Regions from separate parts of the Isoptericola sp. NPDC058082 genome, predicted to be linked through region 2. Evidence: predicted binding sites of a transcription regulator. Region 2 holds the regulator's gene; each other region holds the start of a gene.

Region 1 (6,355 bases), on a different contig from region 2:
GCCGGGCTTGAAGTACCCGGCGTCGATGATCTCCTTCATGATCGTGAACGTCGCCTGGAGCGCGTCGTTCGACCAGCACTCGGGCTTCAGGTTCTCGAGCGCCAGCCGGACCTCGTCGCCGCCCTCCTTGATGGCCGACTCGACCGCCAGGGTCTGGTAATAGGTGGCCGCCTCGGTGCCCCACAGGAAGAGGTACTTGCCGGCCTTCTTCGCCTCGGCGCCGAGGGCCTTGGCCTCCTCCCAGGTGGTGGGCGGCGTCCACCCGTTCTTCTCGAAGAGGCTGCCCGAGTACCAGACGCCGTAGACCGTCAGCGCGTAGTTGATCGCCGCGAGCTTGTCCCCGTAGGTCCCCGGCGCGAGGACGCCCTCGTAGAGGGTCTCCCGGATGGTCGTGCCCTCGACGTTGGGCGCGTCGATGATGTCCGTGAGGTCCTCGAGCTGGTCGAGGATCGTGTTGAACCCGATCGACTGGGCGCCGGAGTTGTCCACCAGGTCGGGCGGGTTGCCGCCGACGAACCGTGGCTGCAGCTCCGTGGCGATCTGCGTCGAGGGCGAGACCTTCACGGTCGAGCCGGCGTGCAACCCGGCGAGGACCGTGCCGGCGAACTCCACGTAGTCGACGCCGTAGCCGCCGTCGAAGATCACCGCGTCGACCGTGGTGTTCTCGGCCATGCCGAACGGGTTCTTCGCGTCCTGCTCGCCGCCGGGTGCGGCGCTGGTGGTCTCCTCGCCGCCTCCCCCACCCGTGGCGCACGCCGCGAGGGGGAGGCCGAACGGGACGGCGGCGGCCGTGTACATCACGGCACGGAGCACCGACCGACGGGAGGGCTGGGGGGTGATGTTGCTCTGGTCAGTGGTGAGGTTGTTGGTCATCGTCGTTGATGCCCTTCGTGTCAGGGTGCGTCGCTGGACGCCCCGTCAACCGTGCTGCCTGCCCGCTCGGGCCCTGCGCCGACCTCCTCGTCTCGCGCCACGGTGAGCCGTTGCGGCGGGTTCCGCACCGCTCACGGAAATATCTCCCATCCACCACGGGGATGGAGTGGAAAATATTCACGCGCGGACGCCACGTCAACAGCCGACACGACAGTGTGACCGGACTGGTATAGATCACCCGCTCGGGTCGGGGCGGCCCCTTACGGAGCCGGCGCCGCGAGCCGCACCGGCGCGGGCTCCACGAGAACCGCGAAGTTGACCGACCGAGCGATGAAGCACAGGGCGTGCGCGCGGTGGTGCAGCGCCGCCACCGCCTCGTCCGTCGCCTGCGGCCCCGCGTCGACGGTCACCCTCGGCCGCAGCGTGACGTCCGTGAACTGCCCCTCGCCCCGGGACTCCACGCGCATCGTGCCGGTCGTCTCGTCCATGTACTCACGGACCACGAGGCCGTGCTCGGCGGCCAGATGCAGGAACCACAGCATGTGGCACTGCGCGAGGCTCGCGACGAACAGCTCCTCCGGGTTGTACCGCGCCGGGTCGCCCCGGAACGCGGGGTCGGCGCTGCCCGGAAGCGGCGGCTTGCCCGCGACGAGCACCGTGTGGTCCCGGGAGTACGACGTGTAGGACGTCGTCCCCGGTCCGCCACCGGGAGCAGCGGCACCGCCCTCGGCAGCATCGGGCCAGGCGACGGTCACGGCGTAGTTGTGGTGCGCACCCATGGCCACACGCTAGGGCGTCAGGCGGCGCTGCGCTTACCGGGACGCTTCGTCGTGGACTTCCCCGTCGCCTTCGTCTTCCCGGAGCCCTTCGCCGCCCCCTGGGCGGTGGCCTTCGCCGAGCCGCGGGCCCGCGGCGCCGACGAGGTCGACGTCGCGGCGGCGGACCTCGCCCGGCCGGCCGGGGCCGCCACCGGCACGGCCGGGTGCGCCTGGAGGATCGGCGCGAGGAACAGGCCCGTGTGGCTGGCCTCGACCCGCACGACCTCCTCAGGAGTCCCTTCCGCCACGACCGTCCCGCCGCCCGAGCCACCCTCAGGCCCCATGTCGACGATCCAGTCGGCGCTCTTGATGACGTCGAGGTTGTGCTCGATGACGAGGACGGTGTTGCCCTTCTCCACCAGCGACTGCAGCACGCCGAGCAGCTTGCGGATGTCCTCGAAGTGCAGGCCCGTGGTCGGCTCGTCCAGGACGTAGATCGTGCGGCCCGTGGAGCGCTTCTGCAGCTCGCTCGCGAGCTTGACCCGCTGCGCCTCACCGCCCGAGAGCGTCGGCGCGGGCTGCCCGAGGCGGACGTAGCCGAGGCCCACCTCGACCAGCGTGGTGAGGTAGCGCGAGATCGCGGGGAACGCCGCGAAGAACTCCGCGGCCTCCTCGATCGGCATGTCCAGCACGTCCGCGACCGTCTTGCCCTTGAAGTGCACCTCGAGGGTCTCGCGGTTGTACCGCGCGCCGTGGCACACCTCGCACGGCACGTAGACGTCGGGCAGGAAGTTCATCTCGATCTTCAGCGTGCCGTCGCCCGCGCACGCCTCGCACCGGCCGCCCTTGACGTTGAAGGAGAAGCGACCCGGCCCGTAGCCGCGGACCTTCGCCTCCTCCGTCTCCGCGAAGATCTTGCGGATCCGGTCCCACACGCCGGTGTAGGTGGCCGGGTTGGACCGCGGCGTGCGCCCGATCGGGCCCTGGTCGACGTGCACCACCTTGTCGAGCTGGTCCACGCCCGTGACCCGGGTGTGGCGGCCCGCCACCTGGCGCGCGCCGTTGAGCTCGTTGGCGAGCACGGTGTGCAGGATCGAGTTGACGAGCGTCGACTTGCCCGACCCCGAGACGCCGGTGACCGCCGTGAGCACCCCGAGCGGGAACGACACGTCGATCCCCCGCAGGTTGTTCTCCCGGGCACCGACGACCGTGACCTTCCGGCCGGGGTCGGTCGCGCGGCGCTCCGCCGGCAGCGCGATGCTGCGCCGGCCGGAGAGGTAGGCGCCGGTCATCGAGCCCTCGGCCTCGAGGAGCCCGGCGTAGTCGCCCGAGTGCACCACGCGGCCGCCGTGCTCGCCCGCGCCGGGGCCGACGTCGACGATCCAGTCGGCCGCGCGGATGGTGTCCTCGTCGTGCTCGACGACGATCAGCGTGTTCCCGAGGTCCCGCAGGCGGGTCAGCGTCTCGATGAGGCGGTGGTTGTCGCGCTGGTGCAGGCCGATCGACGGCTCGTCGAGCACGTACAGCACGCCGACCAGGCCGGAGCCGATCTGGGTCGCGAGCCGGATGCGCTGGGCCTCCCCGCCCGACAGGGTGCCCGCCGGGCGCTCGAGCGACAGGTAGTGCAGGCCCACGTCGACGAGGAAGCCGAGCCGGGCGTGGATCTCCTTGAGCACCTCGGCCGCGATGGCGCGCTCGCGCTCGCCCAGCTCGAGCCCGTCGAGGAAGTGCTTGGCCTGGTCGATCGGCAGGCGGCACACGTCCCAGATCGACTTGCCCCCCACCGTGACCGCGAGGACCTCGGGCTTGAGCCGCGCCCCCGAGCACACGGGGCACGGCACCTCCCGCATGTACGCCTCGTACTTCTCCTTCGACCAGTCGGACTCGGTCTCCCGGTGCCGCCGCTCCAGGAAGGTCACCGCGCCCTCGAAGCCCGTGGAGTACTGCCGTTCGCGGCCCCACCGGTTCTTGTACCGCACGTGCACCTGGTGGTTGCGGCCGAACAGGATCGCGTCGCGGGCGCGCTGCGGCAGGGCGCGCCACGGCACGTCCATGGAGAAGCTCATCTCCTCCGCCAGGGCGGTGAGCACCCGCTCGAAGTACTCGGACGACGTCTGCGCCCACGGCACGACGGCGCCGTCGCGCAGGGTCCTCTCCTCGTCCGGGACGACGAGGTCGGCGTCCACCTCGAGGCGGAAGCCGATGCCGGTGCACTCCGGGCACGCGCCGTACGGCGCGTTGAAGGAGAAGGTCCGCGGCTCGATCTCGTCGAGCGCGAGCGGGTGGTCGTTGGGGCACGCCCGCTTCTCCGAGAACTTGCGCACCCGGTCGAGGTCGTCGATGTCGGCGTCGACGAGCTCGACCATGACGAGGCCGCCCGCGAGCCGCAGCGCGGTCTCCACCGAGTCCGTCAGGCGACGCTGGACGCCGTCCCGTGACACGAGGCGGTCCACGACGACCTCGATGTCGTGCTTGAGCTTCTTCTCGAGCGTGGGCGGGCTGGTCAGCTGCACCACCTCGCCGTCGACCCGCGCGCGGGCGAAGCCCTGCGTCTGCAGCTCGGCGAACAGGTCGGCGTACTCGCCCTTGCGCCCCCGCACGACGGGCGCGAGCACCTGGTAGCGCGTGCCCTCCGGCAGCTCGAGGAGCTTGTCGACGATCTGCTGCGGCGTCTGCGAACGCACCGGTTCCCCGCACACGGGGCAGTGCTGCGTCCCCGCGCGGGCGAACAGCAGGCGCAGGTAGTCGTAGACCTCGGTGATCGTGCCGACCGTCGACCGGGGGTTGCGGTTGGTCGACTTCTGGTCGATCGACACCGCGGGCGAGAGGCCCTCGATGAAGTCGACGTCGGGCTTGTCCATCTGCCCGAGGAACTGGCGCGCGTACGCGGAGAGCGACTCCACGTAGCGTCGCTGCCCCTCGGCGAAGATCGTGTCGAACGCCAGGGAGGACTTCCCCGAGCCGGACAGGCCGGTGAAGACGATCAGCTCGTCGCGCGGGAGGTCGAGCTCGATGTTGCGCAGATTGTGCTCGCGGGCGCCGGAGATGACGAGGCGGTTGCTCACCCGGGCATCCTACGTCGGAGCGCCGACATTCGTACAGGCGTTCTATGCGGTTTCCGGTGCCTGACCGGTCACACCCGGACGCCCTCCCTGACCCCGCCTGGACGCCCACCGCCCGCACCGGCCCGCGGTGCTTGGATACGGCCATGTCCGTCTACGCCGTCACGTACGTCTACGTCACCGACCCCGACCGCCTCGCGGAGGTCCGGCCCGAGCACCGGGCGTTCCTCCGCGGCCTGCACGAGAGCGGCGCGCTCCGCGTGTCCGGCCCGCTGCCCGCCACGCCCGACGGCGAGCCCGGCGGCGCGCTCCTGGTCGTCGAGGCCGCCGACGCGACCGGGGCGCTCGAGCTGCTCGCGGCCGACCCCATGCGCCGCGAAGGACTGGTCGCGCACCGCGCGGCACGTGAGTTCGTCCCGGTGATCGGCGGCTTCGCCGCCTGACGCCCGTCGACGAGCGCGGGCCGCGGACGGCGTACCGTCCGGGGCCCGCGCTCGTGTCGTCAGCGCCCCGTGGCCTCCGGCCCCGATGAGGCGGACGAGGAGCTGGACTCCGGCTCCGCGTCCTGAGTCACCGCCGTCGACGACGGCTCCGGGCCGGTCGCGTCCGTCGGGGCCGTCTCCTTCGCGGCCACCGCGGCCGTGCGCCGCGTCTTCGCCAGGCTCGCGACGGTGGCGATCGCGATCGAGCCGAGGATCACGGTCAGGGACAGCCAGATCGGGATCTCGGGCGCCCAGGCGACGTGCTCGCCCCCGTTGATGAACGGGAGCGTGTTGGTGTGCAGCGCCTCGAGGATGAGCTTGACGCCGATGAACCCGAGGATGACGGCCAGGGCGATCGGCAGGTACACCAGCCGCTCGAGCAGGCCGCCGAGCAGGAAGTACAGCTGCCGCAGCCCCATGAGGGCGAAGATGTTCGCGGTGAAGACGATGAAGGGGTCCTTCGTCAGCCCGAAGATCGCCGGGATCGAGTCGAGCGCGAACAGCAGGTCCGTCGAGCCGATCGCCACGAACACGACGAGCATCGGGGTGAACAGCTTCTTGCCGTCGACCACCGTGCGCACCTTGGCGCCGTCGTACTCCTTGCTCACCGGCAGCACGCGGCGCAGGAGGCGGATCGCGACGTTCTCCTTGAACTCCTCCTCGTCGTCACCGCCCGCCACCAGCTTCACGGCCGTGTAGATGAGGAACGCGCCGAAGAGGTAGAACACCCACACGAACTGCTCGAGGATCGCCGCACCGGCGAGGATGAACGCGCCGCGCAGCACCAGCGCGATGATGATGCCGACCATCAGCACCATCTGCTGGTGCTGCTTCGGCACCGCGAACCGCGACATGATGATGACGAAGACGAACAGGTTGTCCACGCTCAGGGAGTACTCGGTGAGCCAGCCGGCGTAGAACTCCCCGGCAGGGGCGGAGCCGCCCACGGCGAGCACGACCAGTCCGAACACCAGCGCCAGGGCGACGTAGAAGCCGACCCACAGGCCGCTCTCCTTCATGCTCGGCACGTGGGGGCGCCTGCCGACGATCGCGAGGTCGACGGCGAGCAGGACGATCAGCGCCGCGAGCGACGCCCACTCGAACCAGATCGGCAGCTCGTGGATCATGCATCTCCTTCGGAGGACGGGGCCACGACCGCGCGGGCCCGACGGTCGCGCCG
Region 2 (6,355 bases):
GTGGCGATCGCCGGCTACACCAACGCCGGCAAGTCGTCGCTGCTCAACGCGCTCACCGACGCGGGCGTCCTCGTGGAGAACGCCCTGTTCGCGACGCTGGACCCGACCGTGCGCCGGGCCCGCACCGAGGACGGCCGGCCGTACACGTTCACGGACACCGTCGGGTTCGTGCGGCACCTGCCGCACCAGCTCGTCGAGGCGTTCCGGTCCACGCTCGAGGAGGTGGGCGACGCCGCGCTGCTGCTGCACGTGGTCGACGCCTCCCACCCGGACCCCGAGGGCCAGATCGCCGCGGTGCGCGAGGTGCTCGCCGAGATCCCCGGGATCGCGGACGTGCCCGAGGTCGTCGTGCTCAACAAGGCCGACGTCGCCGACCCGGCGGTGGTCGGCCGGGTGCAGCGTCGGGAGCGGCGCAGCGTCGTGGTGTCCGCGCACTCCGGCGAGGGCATGGCCGAGCTGCGCGAGCTGATCGCGGCCGAGCTGCCCCAGCCGCACGTCGAGATCGACCTGGTCGTCCCGTACTCGCGCGGCGACCTCGTGCACCGCGTGCACGAGGCGGGCGGCACGGTCGCCGAGGAGCACCTGGCCGAGGGCACGCGTCTGCGCGGTCGCGTGGACGAGGCGCTCGCGGCCGAGCTCAAGGACGCCGCCGTCGCGGGCTGACGGCCCGCGGCGGGCCGTGCGCCCGCCGCCGGCGAGGCCCGCGGGCCCGGCGGGGTGCGCCGGCCCGGAACGGTCGGCGGGTCACCCTAGGATCGACGGGTGACCTCCGCCGACGCCCCCGACGCCCCGCAGCTCCTCGACCTCGCGGTGGGGGCCCTCGGCGGCGGACGGCGCGAGGGCCAGCGCCGCATGGCCGAGGCGGTGGCGGAGGCCGTCGACGACGGCCGGCACCTCCTGGTGCAGGCCGGCACGGGCACGGGCAAGTCGCTCGCCTACCTCGTCCCGGCCGTGCGGCACGCGGTCGTCGACGGCAGGCGGGTCATCGTCTCCACCGCCACCCTCGCCCTGCAACGACAGGTGGTCACGCGCGACCTGCCGCTGGTCGCCGAGACCGTGGGGCCCAAGCTGCCCCGCCCTCCCAAGGTCGCCCTGCTCAAGGGCTGGCACAACTACCTGTGCAAGCACAAGGTGACCGGCGGCTACCCGGTCGAGGGCGCGACGCTCTTCGACCTCCCGGCCGACCCCGGACCCGGCGAGGGAGCAGGCGCCGAGCAGCACCCGGCGCCCTCGAGGCCGCCCGGAGGATCTCGCCAGGGCGGGCGTCGGGACGACGCCGCCACGCTCGCCGACCACGTGCGCCGGCTGCACGCGTGGGCCGACGACACCGACACGGGCGACCGGGACGATCTCGTGCCCGGTGTTCCCGACAGGGCCTGGCGCCAGGTGTCCGTCACGGCCCTGGAGTGCCTGGGGCAGCGGTGCCCGCTCCTCGCGGAGTGCTTCCCCGAGCGGGCCCGCGCGGCGGCCCGGGAGGCCGACGTCGTCGTCACCAACCACGCGATGCTGGGGATCGCCGTCTCGGGGAACCCGGGCGTGCTGCCCGAGCACGACGCCGTCGTGGTCGACGAGGCGCACGAGCTCGCCGAGCGCGTGACGGCCGCGGCGACCGTCGACCTGTCGCTGACGGTCGTGGAGCACGCCGCGCGCCTCGCGCGGCGGCACGGCGGCACCGAGACCGAGGCGCTCGACGCCGCCTCGCAGCGACTGGGCAGCCTGCTCGCCACGGCCCCCGCGGAGCGGTTCCCGCTCGGCCTCCCCGACGACCTGCGCGCCGCGGTCGGCGCGGTGCGCGACGCCGCGCGCGAGCTCCTCACCCGGCTCAAGCCCCAGGGCCCGGGCAAGGGGCAGGAGGCGCCCGACGCCGGCACGAAGATGGCGCAGTCCGCCGTCCTGCAGCTCTTCGAGGTCGCGGAACGGATGGCGGCCGAGGACACGACGGCGGACGTGCTGTGGTGCTCGCGCCCGCCGGAGAACGCGCCCTGGGCGGGCGACGGCGTCACGCGCCTGCACGCGGCGCCGCTGGCGGTGGCGGGGCTGATCCGCACGCACCTGCTGGGCGAGGCCACGGGAGTCTTCACCTCGGCGACGCTCACCCTCGGCGGCACGTTCGACCCGGTGGCGCGGTCGCTGGGCCTCGCCGGCTCGGGCGGGACGGACGAGACGGCCGACTGGACGGGTCTCGACGTCGGCAGCCCGTTCGACTACCCGCGCCAGGGGATCCTCTACGTCGCGCGGCACCTGCCCGCGCCTGGCCGGGAGCCGACGACCGACGCCCAGCTCGACGAGATCGCCGGGCTGATCGAGGCCGCCGGAGGACGGACCCTCGGGCTGTTCTCGTCCCGCCGGGCGGCGCAGGCCGCGGCCGAGGCGATGCGCGAGCGGCTGGACGTCCCCGTGCTGTGCCAGGGCGACGACCAGCTCCCGACCCTCGTGAAGGCGTTCGCCGACGACCCGGCGACCTGCCTGTTCGGCACCCTCTCGTTGTGGCAAGGCGTCGACGTCCCGGGGCCGAGCTGTCAGCTGGTGCTGGTGGACCGGATCCCGTTCCCGCGCCCGGACGACCCGGTGAAGGCGGCGCGGGCGCGGTCCGTGGAGCAGGCGGGCGGCAACGGGTTCATGCAGGTCTCGGCCACGCACGCCGCGCTGCTGCTGGCGCAGGGCGCCGGCCGGCTCGTGCGCACGGGCGACGACCGAGGGGTCGTGGCCGTTCTCGACCCCCGGCTCGCGACCGCACGCTACGGGTCGTTCCTCACCCGATCCATGCCGGACTTCTGGCCGACCACGGACGGCGAGCTCGTCCGCGCTGCGCTCCGGCGCCTCGACACCTAGCGTGGGGCCGTGGACGAGACACGCAGGACGACCAAGCTCGCGATCGTCGGAGCGGGCGCGGTGGGTTCCACCCTCGCGTACGCGGCGCTGGCCCGGGGCGCGGCCCGGTCCGTCGCCCTCCTGGACGTCAACCGCGCGAAGGTGGAGGCCGAGGTCCTCGACCTGCGGCACGGGGGGATGTTCATCCCTCAGGCCGAGATCGACGGCTCGGACGACGTGGAGGTGTGCCGCGGCGCCGACATCGTCGCGGTGACGGCGGGGGCCAAGCAGAAGCCCGGCCAGAGCCGCCTCGACCTGGCCGAGGCGACGGTAGGCCTCACGCGCTCCATCCTGCCGGGCCTGCTCGAGGTGGCCCCGGACGCGGTGTTCCTCATGGTCACCAACCCGGTCGACGTCGTCACCTACGCGGCGCAGGAGATCAGCGGCCTGCCCCGGGGCCGGGTGTTCGGCAGCGGGACCGTCCTCGACTCGTCCCGGCTGCGCGACGCGCTGGCCCGCCACTGCGGGGTCGCGGTCGGGAACGTGCACGCGAACATCGCGGGCGAGCACGGCGACTCGGAGATCGTGCTGTGGAGCTCGGCCACGATCGCCGGCGTGCCCCTCCTGGACTGGCGGCCCTTCCGGGGTCGCCCGCCGCTCGACGCGCCGGCCCGGCAGCGCATCGCGACCGACGTCGTCGAGTCGGCCTACCGCGTCATCGCCGGCAAGGGGGCGACCAACTACGCGGTCGGCCTGGCAGCGACCCGGATCATCGAGGCGGTGCTCAACGACGAGCACCGCGTGATGAACGTGTCCTCCCGCCTCGACGACTTCTACGGCATCAGCGACGTCTGCCTGTCGGTGCCGTCCCTCGTCGACCGGCGCGGCGTGGGGGAGACCATCGACACCCCGCTGTCGGACGAGGAGGTCGCCGGGCTGCGTGCGTCGGCCGAGAGCATGCGGGCCGTGCAGCGCCGGCTGGGCTTCTGACCGGACCGGACGCGGGGCGCCGGGCGGGGCCGGGGCGGAGCGCCGTTCAGAGGCTGCGCAGCACCGCCACGACCCGACCGAGCACCTGCGCCTCGTCTCCCGGGATGGGCGAGTAGGCGGCGTTCTGCGGCAGCAGCCAGGTGTGCCCGCCGGCCTGCTTGAAGGTCTTGACCGTCGCCTCGCCGTCGATCATCGCGGCGACGACCTCGCCGTTCTCGGCGACGGGCTGGCTCCGCACGACCACCCAGTCGCCGTCGCAGATCGCGGCGTCGACCATCGAGTCGCCCGCGACCTTGAGCAGGAACAGGTCCCCGTCGCCGACGACCTGCCGGGGGAGCGGGAAGACGTCCTCGACGACCTGCTCCGCGAGGATGGGACCGCCGGCGGCGATCCGGCCGACCAGCGGGACGTACGACGGTGCCTGGGCCGGCTGCGCGTCGGAGGCGGCGAGCGACCCCGCCACGAACCCGGGCGCCGCGTCGGCGTCGGGGACGGCACCGCCGGTCGCGGGCGACTCGAGGTCGACGACCTCGATCGCGCGCGGCCGGTTGGGGTCACGGCGCAGGTAGCCCTTGCGCTCGAGCGTGGTGAGCTGGTGCTTGACCGAGGAGGGGCTCGCCAGCCCGACGGCCTCGCCGATCTCGCGCATGGTCGGGGGGTAGCCGCGCGCCTCGACGGAGCTGCGGATGGTCTCGAGCACGCGACGCTGGCGGGGCGTGAGGCGGTCGGACGAGGGCGAGAGCTCGCTCACCGACGCCAGCACGGTCGTGGTGGTGCCGGCCGGGACCGTCGACGCGGCCGCCTCCCCGGGGGTCTCGTCCTGGGCTGCCCATGACGTCGCCGTCGTCGTGGACGCCGGGGCCTGGTCCCGTCCGCTGGTCATCGCGTTCTCCGTCCTGCAGGGCGCGGCCCGTGGGCGGGCCGATGAAATCCGACAAACCTTCCATCGCGCTGTCGGCCACTCTAAGCCAGTTCCGGCCCGACATCAAACATCTGTTCGATCAGGTCTCGACCGTGTCGCCCCGACGTGGTACACCTAGTACAGCAGTTCGACGTACAGGTGTTCGACGAACGGGTGTTCGACGACGGATGCTCGACGGAGCGGCCGCCCATCGCGGCACCACGTGGACCGGAGGCAGGACGATGCAGAACGTGCGCAGCACCAGCGACGCTCACGGGTTCCTCGGGCTCGGAGGGCTCCGGCTGACCCGCAGGGGACGGGTGGTGGTCGCGGCACTGGTGCTCCTCGTCCTCGTGGGCGCGGGCCTGGTCGGCCAGCGGGCCGTGGCGGAGGCGCCGGGCGCAGGCGTCGAGGTGCGGCTCCAGACGGTGGCGCCCGGCGACACCCTGTGGCAGTACGCGCAGCAGGTGCGGGACACGGGGGACGACCTGCGCGACGTCGTCGCCGAGCTCCGCGACCTCAACGGGCTGACCTCGGCGGAGCTCCAGACCGGGCAGGTGGTCCTGCTCCCGCTGGACTGACGGCATCGCCGCTCCCAGGGATCCTGCTTGCGCGGACGGTCGCCCGCCGCTTACCTTGACGGGCAGCCGGGCGCCGGTCCGGAGCCGAGCGCAGGAGACCAGCGATGCACTGCCCGTTCTGCCGCCATGCGGACTCACGAGTCGTCGACTCGCGCACCTCCGACGACGGCGCGTCCATCCGTCGCCGGCGCCAGTGCCCCGCGTGCCAGCGTCGGTTCACCACGATCGAGACGGCCAGCCTGTCGGTGGCCAAGCGCTCCGGGGTGACCGAGCCGTTCAGCCGGGACAAGGTGGTGGCGGGCGTGCGCAAGGCGTGCCAGGGCCGGCCGGTGAGCTCCGACGACCTCGCCGTCCTCGCGCAGAAGGTCGAGGAGACCCTGCGGGCCTCCGGTCGGCCGGAGATCGAGGCGAACGAGGTCGGTCTCGCGATCCTCGGGCCGCTGCGCGAGCTGGACGAGGTCGCCTACCTGCGCTTCGCCAGCGTGTATCAGTCCTTCGAGTCCCTGGAGGACTTCGAGACCGCGATCACGTCGCTGCGGGCGGAGCACGAGGCGCGCGGGTCGGCGGCCGACGGCGAGCACGCGGCGGCGGGGCGCGCCGCGACGGACTGAGCCGGAGGCGCGTCCGGTCCGCGTGAAATGCCCTGGCGTCCGGTAGGCCGCCGGGGCATGCTGGACGGCACCAGGTGCCACGCGGCCCGCCGCGCGAGCACACCCACCCCGACCGACGACGAGGTGACCGTGATGACGGACGACTCGAGGGCGAAGCCCACCGAGGACACGAAGGCGCGCTTCCGGGAGGCGCTGGAGAAGAAGAACGCCGCCAGCCACCCCACCGCCGGCAAGGACGGCAACACCGGCCAGGTGCACGGTTCGGAGACCTCCGGGCCGGTGCAGAAGATGTTCCGCCGCAAGTCGGGCTGAGCAGACGGACGAGCCGAGCAGACGGACGAAGCGCGAAGGGCGGCCCCGGATCCCCCGGGGCCCCCCTTCCTCCTTTTCTTTTCTGTCTTCGTTTCTCTTCCGCCCTCCCCCTGGCCCCGCGGGAACCCCCTCCTCCCCCCCCCCCCCCC
Region 3 (6,355 bases), on a different contig from region 2:
TCGACGTCGTGCTCGCCGACGACCACCCCGTGGTGCGGGCCGGGCTGCGGGCCGTGGTCGACGGGCAGCCGGACATGCGCGTCGTGCACGAGACCGGCACCGCCGAGGACCTCCTCGCCTGGCTCGACGCCGGCGGCCGGGCCGACGTCGTCCTGCTCGACCTGCGGTTCGGCGACGCCGGCCCGGGGCGGTCGAGGCTCGGCGGTGCGGAGGCGACCGGCACCGTGGTGCACCGGCACGCGACGCCCGTGCTCGTCGTCACCACCTACGGCACCGACGCCGACATCCTCGCCGCCATCGAAGCCGGGGCGACGGGCTACCTCCTCAAGGACGCGCCCACCGAGGAGCTGGCCCGCGCCATCCGCTCCGCCGCCGCCGGCGAGGTCACCCTCGGCGCCGACGTGCAGCGTCGGCTCCTCGGCCGCATGCGCTCGCCGGGAGCGACCCTCAGCGCCCGCGAGCTCGAGGTGCTGCGCCTCGTCGCCGCCGGCCGGTCGAACGACGCCATCGCGCGCGAGCTCTTCGTCTCCGTCGCCACCGTGAAGTCCCACCTGGCGCACATCAACACCAAGCTCGGCACCCAGTCGCGCACCGAGGCCGCCGCCGTCGCCCGCGAGCGCGGGATGCTCTGAGCGTGGCCGGGTCTAGCGTCCAGTGCCATGACGCTCGACGAGATCTGCGAGAACGCCCGGCAGCTCAGCACCACCCACGGCTGGGACCAGAGCGATCCGGCGGCCCGGATGCTGCACCTCGTGTCCGAGGTCGGGGAGGTCGCCGATGCCGTGCGCGCCCTGCAGTCCGCGGGGGCAGCCGAGGTCGAGGATGCGAAGGCTGCCCTCGGGCTGGAGATGTTCGACGTGATCTGGAACCTGTGCGCCCTCGCGAACACCACCGGCGTCGACCTGACGGTCGCCGCGGCCGCAAAGATGCGGCTGAACACCACACGATCCTGGCCGGGACACCGGAGCACGGACACGCTTCTCCCCGAGGGTTGAGGGTGCGCAGGGTTGATGGGGCGCGCGGTTGAGGGTGCGCGCCGAGCACGTCAGAACGGCGGGTCCGTCAGGTCCACGGGCTCCGGTGGGATGAGCTCGCGCCCGGTGAGATCGACAGGATCGGCGACCGGGTCGCGGGACATGCGTCCCGTCGGTGACGTCCAGACGAGCGTGCCGTCGGCCTCTTGCCGTGCCTGCCACTGCGTCTCGTGCTTGAGCACGTGGTGGCGCCGGCACAGGTGGGCGAGATTGTCGACCGTGGTGCGCCCGCCGTCGGCCCACGCGACCGTGTGGTCGACGTCGCAGCGGGCGGCCGGGCGGGTGCAGCCCGGGAAGCGGCAGGTGCCGTCGCGCGCCTCGAGGTAGGTGCGCAGTGCCGCAGGGACGGCGTACGTGCCAGGGTCGGCGGACAGCAGCGTGCCCGACACCGGGTCGACGAGCAGGCGGCGCAACGAGGGCGCCTGGGCTGTGAGGAACGCCGCGACCCCCGGGTCGATCGCGCCGTGACCCGTCAGCTCGGCCGGCTCGCCCGAGCGGCCGAGCAACGTCAGCACCGGCACAGTGACCCGTACCCGCGGCGTGATTCTGCGGGCATGGTCGGCAAGGTCCGGTACGAGACCTGCGACCAGCTCTGCCGCCAGCCCTTCTCCGGGCCGCGCCGCACCGGTGCCGGACACCTGCGCACCGGAGCGCGTCACCGTGTCGGGGTGGGGACCGGGCGAGGCCTCGGTTCCGGCCAGCAGGAGAGCGGCATACGCGTCGGCGCGGAGCTGGCCCACGGTGCGATCGTCTCCGGACTCTCGGGCGGTGCGTGCTGCGGTGGTCAGGCGGTCGTGGGCCGCGTGGGCGGTCGTGGCGGGGAGGTAGGCGCTGAGCCAGGCCATGCCGTCGGCCGCGGGGTCGACGAACACGGCGCGCTTCGCGGACGCCCTCTGGTGCCGTCGCTCGAACGGCTCAGGGTGCGCACGGTCCCGGGCACGGCGCAGGAAGGCATGGAACTGGGCCGGCGTCGCCGTCGCCGCCCGCGGGAGCGCCTCGGCCTGGACGGCGGCTCGAGCCTGGGCGTCGGGGAGGTCGGCGAGGACGTCGGCCATCGCCGTCGCGTGGCGGGCGCCGATCCGGCCGCGGCACAGCTCGGCGAGCGTGGCGGAACCGGACGAGGTCAGGGTCCGTGCGGTCTCGACGAGGTGGTCCGCCTGCCGCTCGCCGACCCGCAGCGTGGTCGCGACGTCCGCCACGAACGCGCGGCGGGCCAGCTCGTGCTGACGCGCCGTACCCGCACGCAGCACCCGCAGCTGCTCGCCCGCCAGCAGGTCGGGCTCGCACCGCGCGGCGGCCCGGCGCGCTCGCTCGACGGCCAGGAGCTTCTTGCCCTCCAGGGCGTCGAGTCGCGCCTGGATCCGCGCCAGGTCGTCCAGGGCGACCGAGACGTCGTGGACCGTCGTCGGGCCGACCGGGGAGAGCACGTCGTCCCACGGCGTGGTGACGACCGGCAGGTCGTCGAGCGCTTGCTCGAGCACTGCGGCAGACATCCCCGCGTCACCTCCTCGACGTCGAGCGAGAGTCAGAGCCTGTGTTCGTGCCATGACTCGAACATGTGTTCGAGCCTAGCGAGGAACCCGACCCCGCACCAGGCCCGATACGCACCTGTGGAAAACCGTCGAGGCCCGCGAATCCCGTTGCCCCGGTGTCCGGCGCTCGGGCAGAGTCCGGCCATGACGATCCGCTACCCCCGCCCCCTGCGCCCCGGCGACACGATCGGCGTCACCGCGCCGTCGGCGGGTGTCGCGACCCCGCTCCACCGGCGACTGCTGCACGCCGCCGACGTCGTGCGCGCGAAGGGCTACGACGTCCGTCTCGGCCGGACGCCCACGGGCGAGGGGATCGTCAGCGCCCCGGCGGACGTGCGCGCGGCGGAACTCACGACGATGCTCACGGACCCGGCCGTGCGCGCCGTCGTGCCGCCGTGGGGCGGGGAGCTGGCGACGGACCTGCTGGGACGACTCGACTGGGACGCGCTCGCCGCGGACCCGACGTGGCTGGTGGGGTACTCCGACGTCTCGACGGTCCAGCTGCCCCTCACGCTGCGCACCGGCGTCGCCACGCTGCACGGCCAGAACCTCATGGACACGCCGTACGACGTGCCCGCCGGCCTGCTCGGCTGGTGGGAGGTCGCCTCGGCGGCGCAGGAGGGGGAGGAGCTGGTGCAGCGCTCGCCGCGGCGGTACCGCTCGTCCGGCTGGGACGACTACGAGAACGAGCCCGAGGTGTCGACGTGGACGCTCGACGCCGCCGGCTCCTGGCTGCGGCTCGACGGCGAGGACCCGGCCGCGCCGGTCGATGTCCAGGGGCGGGTGATCGGCGGCTGCCTGGAGACGGTCTCGCTCCTCGCGGGCACGCCCTACGGCGACGTGGCCCGGTTCGCCGCGGAGCACGCGCCGGAGGGCCTGGTCGTCTACCTCGACATCCTGGAGTGGGACGCGTTCGCGGTCGGCCGGGCCCTGTGGGCGATGCGCCACGCGGGCTGGTTCGACGCGGCGAACGCGGTGCTGGTGAGCCGCACGCACGCGCCCGACGGGGACGGCTTCACCCAGCACGACGCGGTCCGGGACGCGCTGGGGGACCTGGGGATCCCGCTCCTCGCGGACGTCGAGTGCGGGCACGTGCCGCCGTACCTCGCGCTGGTGAACGGGGCGCTCGCCCGCGTCCAGCACGGGCCCGAGGAGTCGGCGATCACCCAGCGCCTCGTGCCCTGACCGCTCGCCGCCTCCTGGCGGTCGCGGCCTGGAGGCCGCGGGCGGTCAGCCCCGGAACGCCTGCGGCATCACGTCGCGCGCCGGGCCGGTGCGGTCGAGGAACCCGACCCCGCCGGCCTGGAGCTCGCGGGCGGCGTCGACCAGCGCGGACAGGGCGTTCCAGGCGAACGTGCCGCCGACGGAGATCCGCGCGACCCCGGCGTCGGCCAGCTCCTGGGGCGTGGGCCCGCCCGCGACGAGCAGGGCGTTGACGGGCCGGTCGACCTCGCGGCAGACGGTCGCGATCGCGGCGGCGTCGCGCAGCCCGGGGGCGTACAGCACGTGGGCGCCCGCCTCCTGGTAGGCCTGCAGCCGCGCGATCGTGTCGGCGAGGTCGTCCCGGCCGTACAGGTGGTTCTCGCAGCGGGCCGTGAGCACCAGGTCGCCGGCCGCCTCGGCCGCGGCGGCCACGCGCTCGACGGCGAGGGCGCGGTCGTAGAGGGGCTCGTCGTCGCGCCCGGTCGCGTCCTCGACGGAGCCCCCGGCAAGGCCGGCGTCACGGGCCTCCGCGACCGTGCGGGCGACGTCGGCGGGGGAGTCGGCGAACCCGTTCTCCAGGTCCGCGCTCACGGGGACGTCGACGGCGGCCGCGAGCGCGGCGGCGTGCGCGAGGGCCTCGTCCCGGGTGACGGCGCCGTCGGGCCGGCCGAGCGTCGCGGCGAACCCGCTGCTCGTCGTCGCGACGGCGGCGAAGCCGAGGGCGGCGAGGACCCGCGCCGACCCGGCGTCCCACGCGTTCGGCAGCAGCAGCGGGTCGCCGGGGCGGTGCAGGGCGAGGAAGTCGGCGCGCATGCCGGGCACGCTACCGACGGGCGCCGACACGGGGTGCGGTCGAGGGGCGGGTATCAGTGCGGGATCGCGCGCGCTCTCCACGGGTAGGACGACGCGCGGCACCGCGCGGAGCCCTCTGACCGCGACGACGCGGCCCGGTGCTCCCGGGAGGGCGAGATGAGACGAGGACTGGGTGCGCTGACGGCCCTGCTGGTCCTGGCGACGGCAGCGTGCGGGGACGGCGGGGAGCCGTCGGTCGACGACGGCGGCGGCACGGCGACGGGCGGGACGACGTCCGAGGCGACGGTGCCCGGCGACGAGGGCGACAGCGGCAGCGACGAGGGCGACGACGACACCGTCGGCGCCGACGCGGGGGAGGACCTCGAGGAACCGCTGCCGCAGGCGGGCGGCAAGGCCCAGGCCGACCTCCCCGGCCTCCTCATGGGTGGCCAGGACTTCGTGCTCGTCGGCGACGCGTGGTGCGGGCTCGCCTCGATCCAGACGGACGGGTTGCCCGCCGGTGTGACCGTGGAGATCGTGCAGGTGACGGTGCGGACCGCGGGCGCCGCGCTGGCCGGTGCGGAGTGCGGGGAGCCGTGCGCCGGCGTGACGCTCGAGCCCGGCAACCTCTCGTGCGGGGTCGCCGTGCTGCCGCCCGATCCGGGGACCGAGCTGGTCGACGTCTCGTTCGACGCGACCGCCACCTGCAGCACCCAGGAAGAGTGCGACCAGCTCCGACAGGACCTGGAGGTCGGGAGCGTCTGGTCGATGTGCCATCCGCCCGGTGACGTCGGGTACGACTGCGACCCGGCGACCGTCGAGTCCTCCGACGCGGCGACGGACGAACCGGGCGAGACGGAGACCGGGGAGTCGAGCGAGGCGCCGGAGAACGAGGCGACCGAGACGCCTGAGGACGAGGTCACGCCGGGACCTGCCGACGAGCCCGACGACGAGCCCACCGACGAGCCCACGGACCAGCCCACCGACGAGCCCACCGAGGAACAGGGGCTGCCGTGACCCAGCAGCCGTCACCGGCCGCGCACGAGCCGAGCGTCCTGACGCGCGTCTGGTCGGTGCTGGGCACGGTGGTCGCCCCGGCGACGTTCGTCACGGCGATCCTGTTCTACTTCGGCTACGTCACGACGCGCGCGCAGTACCTGTACTTCGGCGTGGACGTCGACCTGCTCGGCTACAGCACGCAGGAGTTCGTCATGCGCAGCCCGCAGCCGCTCCTGGTGCCGATGCTCGCGGTGCTGCTCGTGGGGGCGGCGCTGGTGCTCGCGGACGCGGCGCTGCGGCGGCGGCTCACGGGGGCACCGGAGCCGGTGGTGCACCGGTGGACGCTCGCGTCGACGGTCGGCGGCGCCGTCGTGCTGGCGGTCGGCGTGGCGCTGATCGTGGCCTACCCGGCGCTAGAGGCCTGGGCCCCGTACCCGTTGGTGACCCCGCTGGTGATCGGCGTCGGGTCGGCGGGCCTCGCGTACGGCCTCACGTGGTCCCACCGGCGGCGGGCCACGGCAGCGCACGCCGCCGGCGCCGACGGGACGCAGGGGCCGACGCCGGGCACCGACCCCGCGCGCACCGCCGTCCTGCTGCTGGTGCTCACGGTGGTCGCCTCGCTCTTCTGGGCCACCGGCACGGTGGCGGAGTGGACGGGACGGGGTCAGGCCAAGGCGCTCGCCCGCGACCTGGGCGGCCTGCCCGCCGTCGTCGTCGACACCCCGCAGCAGCTGGAGGTGGGCGACCCGGCCGTGGTGGAGGAGGACCTCGCGGCCGGGGACGGCGCGTACCGGT

Evidence for each region. Region 2 encodes LexA, which represses DNA repair genes until DNA is damaged. Its sites were predicted from a motif close to TCGAACANNTGTTCGA; they were not measured.
Region 1: uvrA (excinuclease ABC subunit UvrA) is a predicted target of LexA. The motif match lies at 4,726-4,741, and genes of this name have one in related genera.
Region 3: ACFVS0_RS08540 (DUF222 domain-containing protein) is a predicted target of LexA. The motif match lies at 2,585-2,600, and genes of this name have one in related genera.

Annotation. Positions count from the first base shown of each region.
Region 1 covers NZ_JBHVSQ010000001.1:633,463-639,817, forward strand. Annotated here, with positions in the region: gene ngcE (N-acetylglucosamine/diacetylchitobiose ABC transporter substrate-binding protein) at 1-873, opposite strand, end outside; gene ACFVS0_RS02985 (OsmC family protein) at 1,134-1,652, opposite strand; gene uvrA (excinuclease ABC subunit UvrA) at 1,670-4,696, opposite strand; gene ACFVS0_RS02995 (YciI family protein) at 4,840-5,136, shown strand; gene ACFVS0_RS03000 (TerC family protein) at 5,196-6,302, opposite strand; gene ACFVS0_RS03005 (TerC family protein) at 6,299-6,355, opposite strand, start outside.
Region 2 covers NZ_JBHVSQ010000005.1:84,457-90,811, reverse strand. Annotated here, with positions in the region: gene hflX (GTPase HflX) at 1-663, shown strand, start outside; gene ACFVS0_RS09125 (ATP-dependent DNA helicase) at 763-2,832, shown strand; gene ACFVS0_RS09120 (L-lactate dehydrogenase) at 2,842-3,801, shown strand; gene lexA (transcriptional repressor LexA) at 3,848-4,684, opposite strand; gene ACFVS0_RS09110 (LysM peptidoglycan-binding domain-containing protein) at 4,954-5,283, shown strand; gene nrdR (transcriptional regulator NrdR) at 5,388-5,894, shown strand; gene ACFVS0_RS09100 (DUF5302 domain-containing protein) at 5,952-6,206, shown strand.
Region 3 covers NZ_JBHVSQ010000004.1:339,202-345,556, forward strand. Annotated here, with positions in the region: gene ACFVS0_RS08530 (LuxR C-terminal-related transcriptional regulator) at 1-632, shown strand, start outside; gene ACFVS0_RS08535 (MazG nucleotide pyrophosphohydrolase domain-containing protein) at 660-995, shown strand; gene ACFVS0_RS08540 (DUF222 domain-containing protein) at 1,046-2,527, opposite strand; gene ACFVS0_RS08545 (S66 peptidase family protein) at 2,711-3,751, shown strand; gene ACFVS0_RS08550 (isocitrate lyase/phosphoenolpyruvate mutase family protein) at 3,797-4,582, opposite strand; gene ACFVS0_RS08555 (hypothetical protein) at 4,739-5,578, shown strand; gene ACFVS0_RS08560 (hypothetical protein) at 5,575-6,355, shown strand, end outside.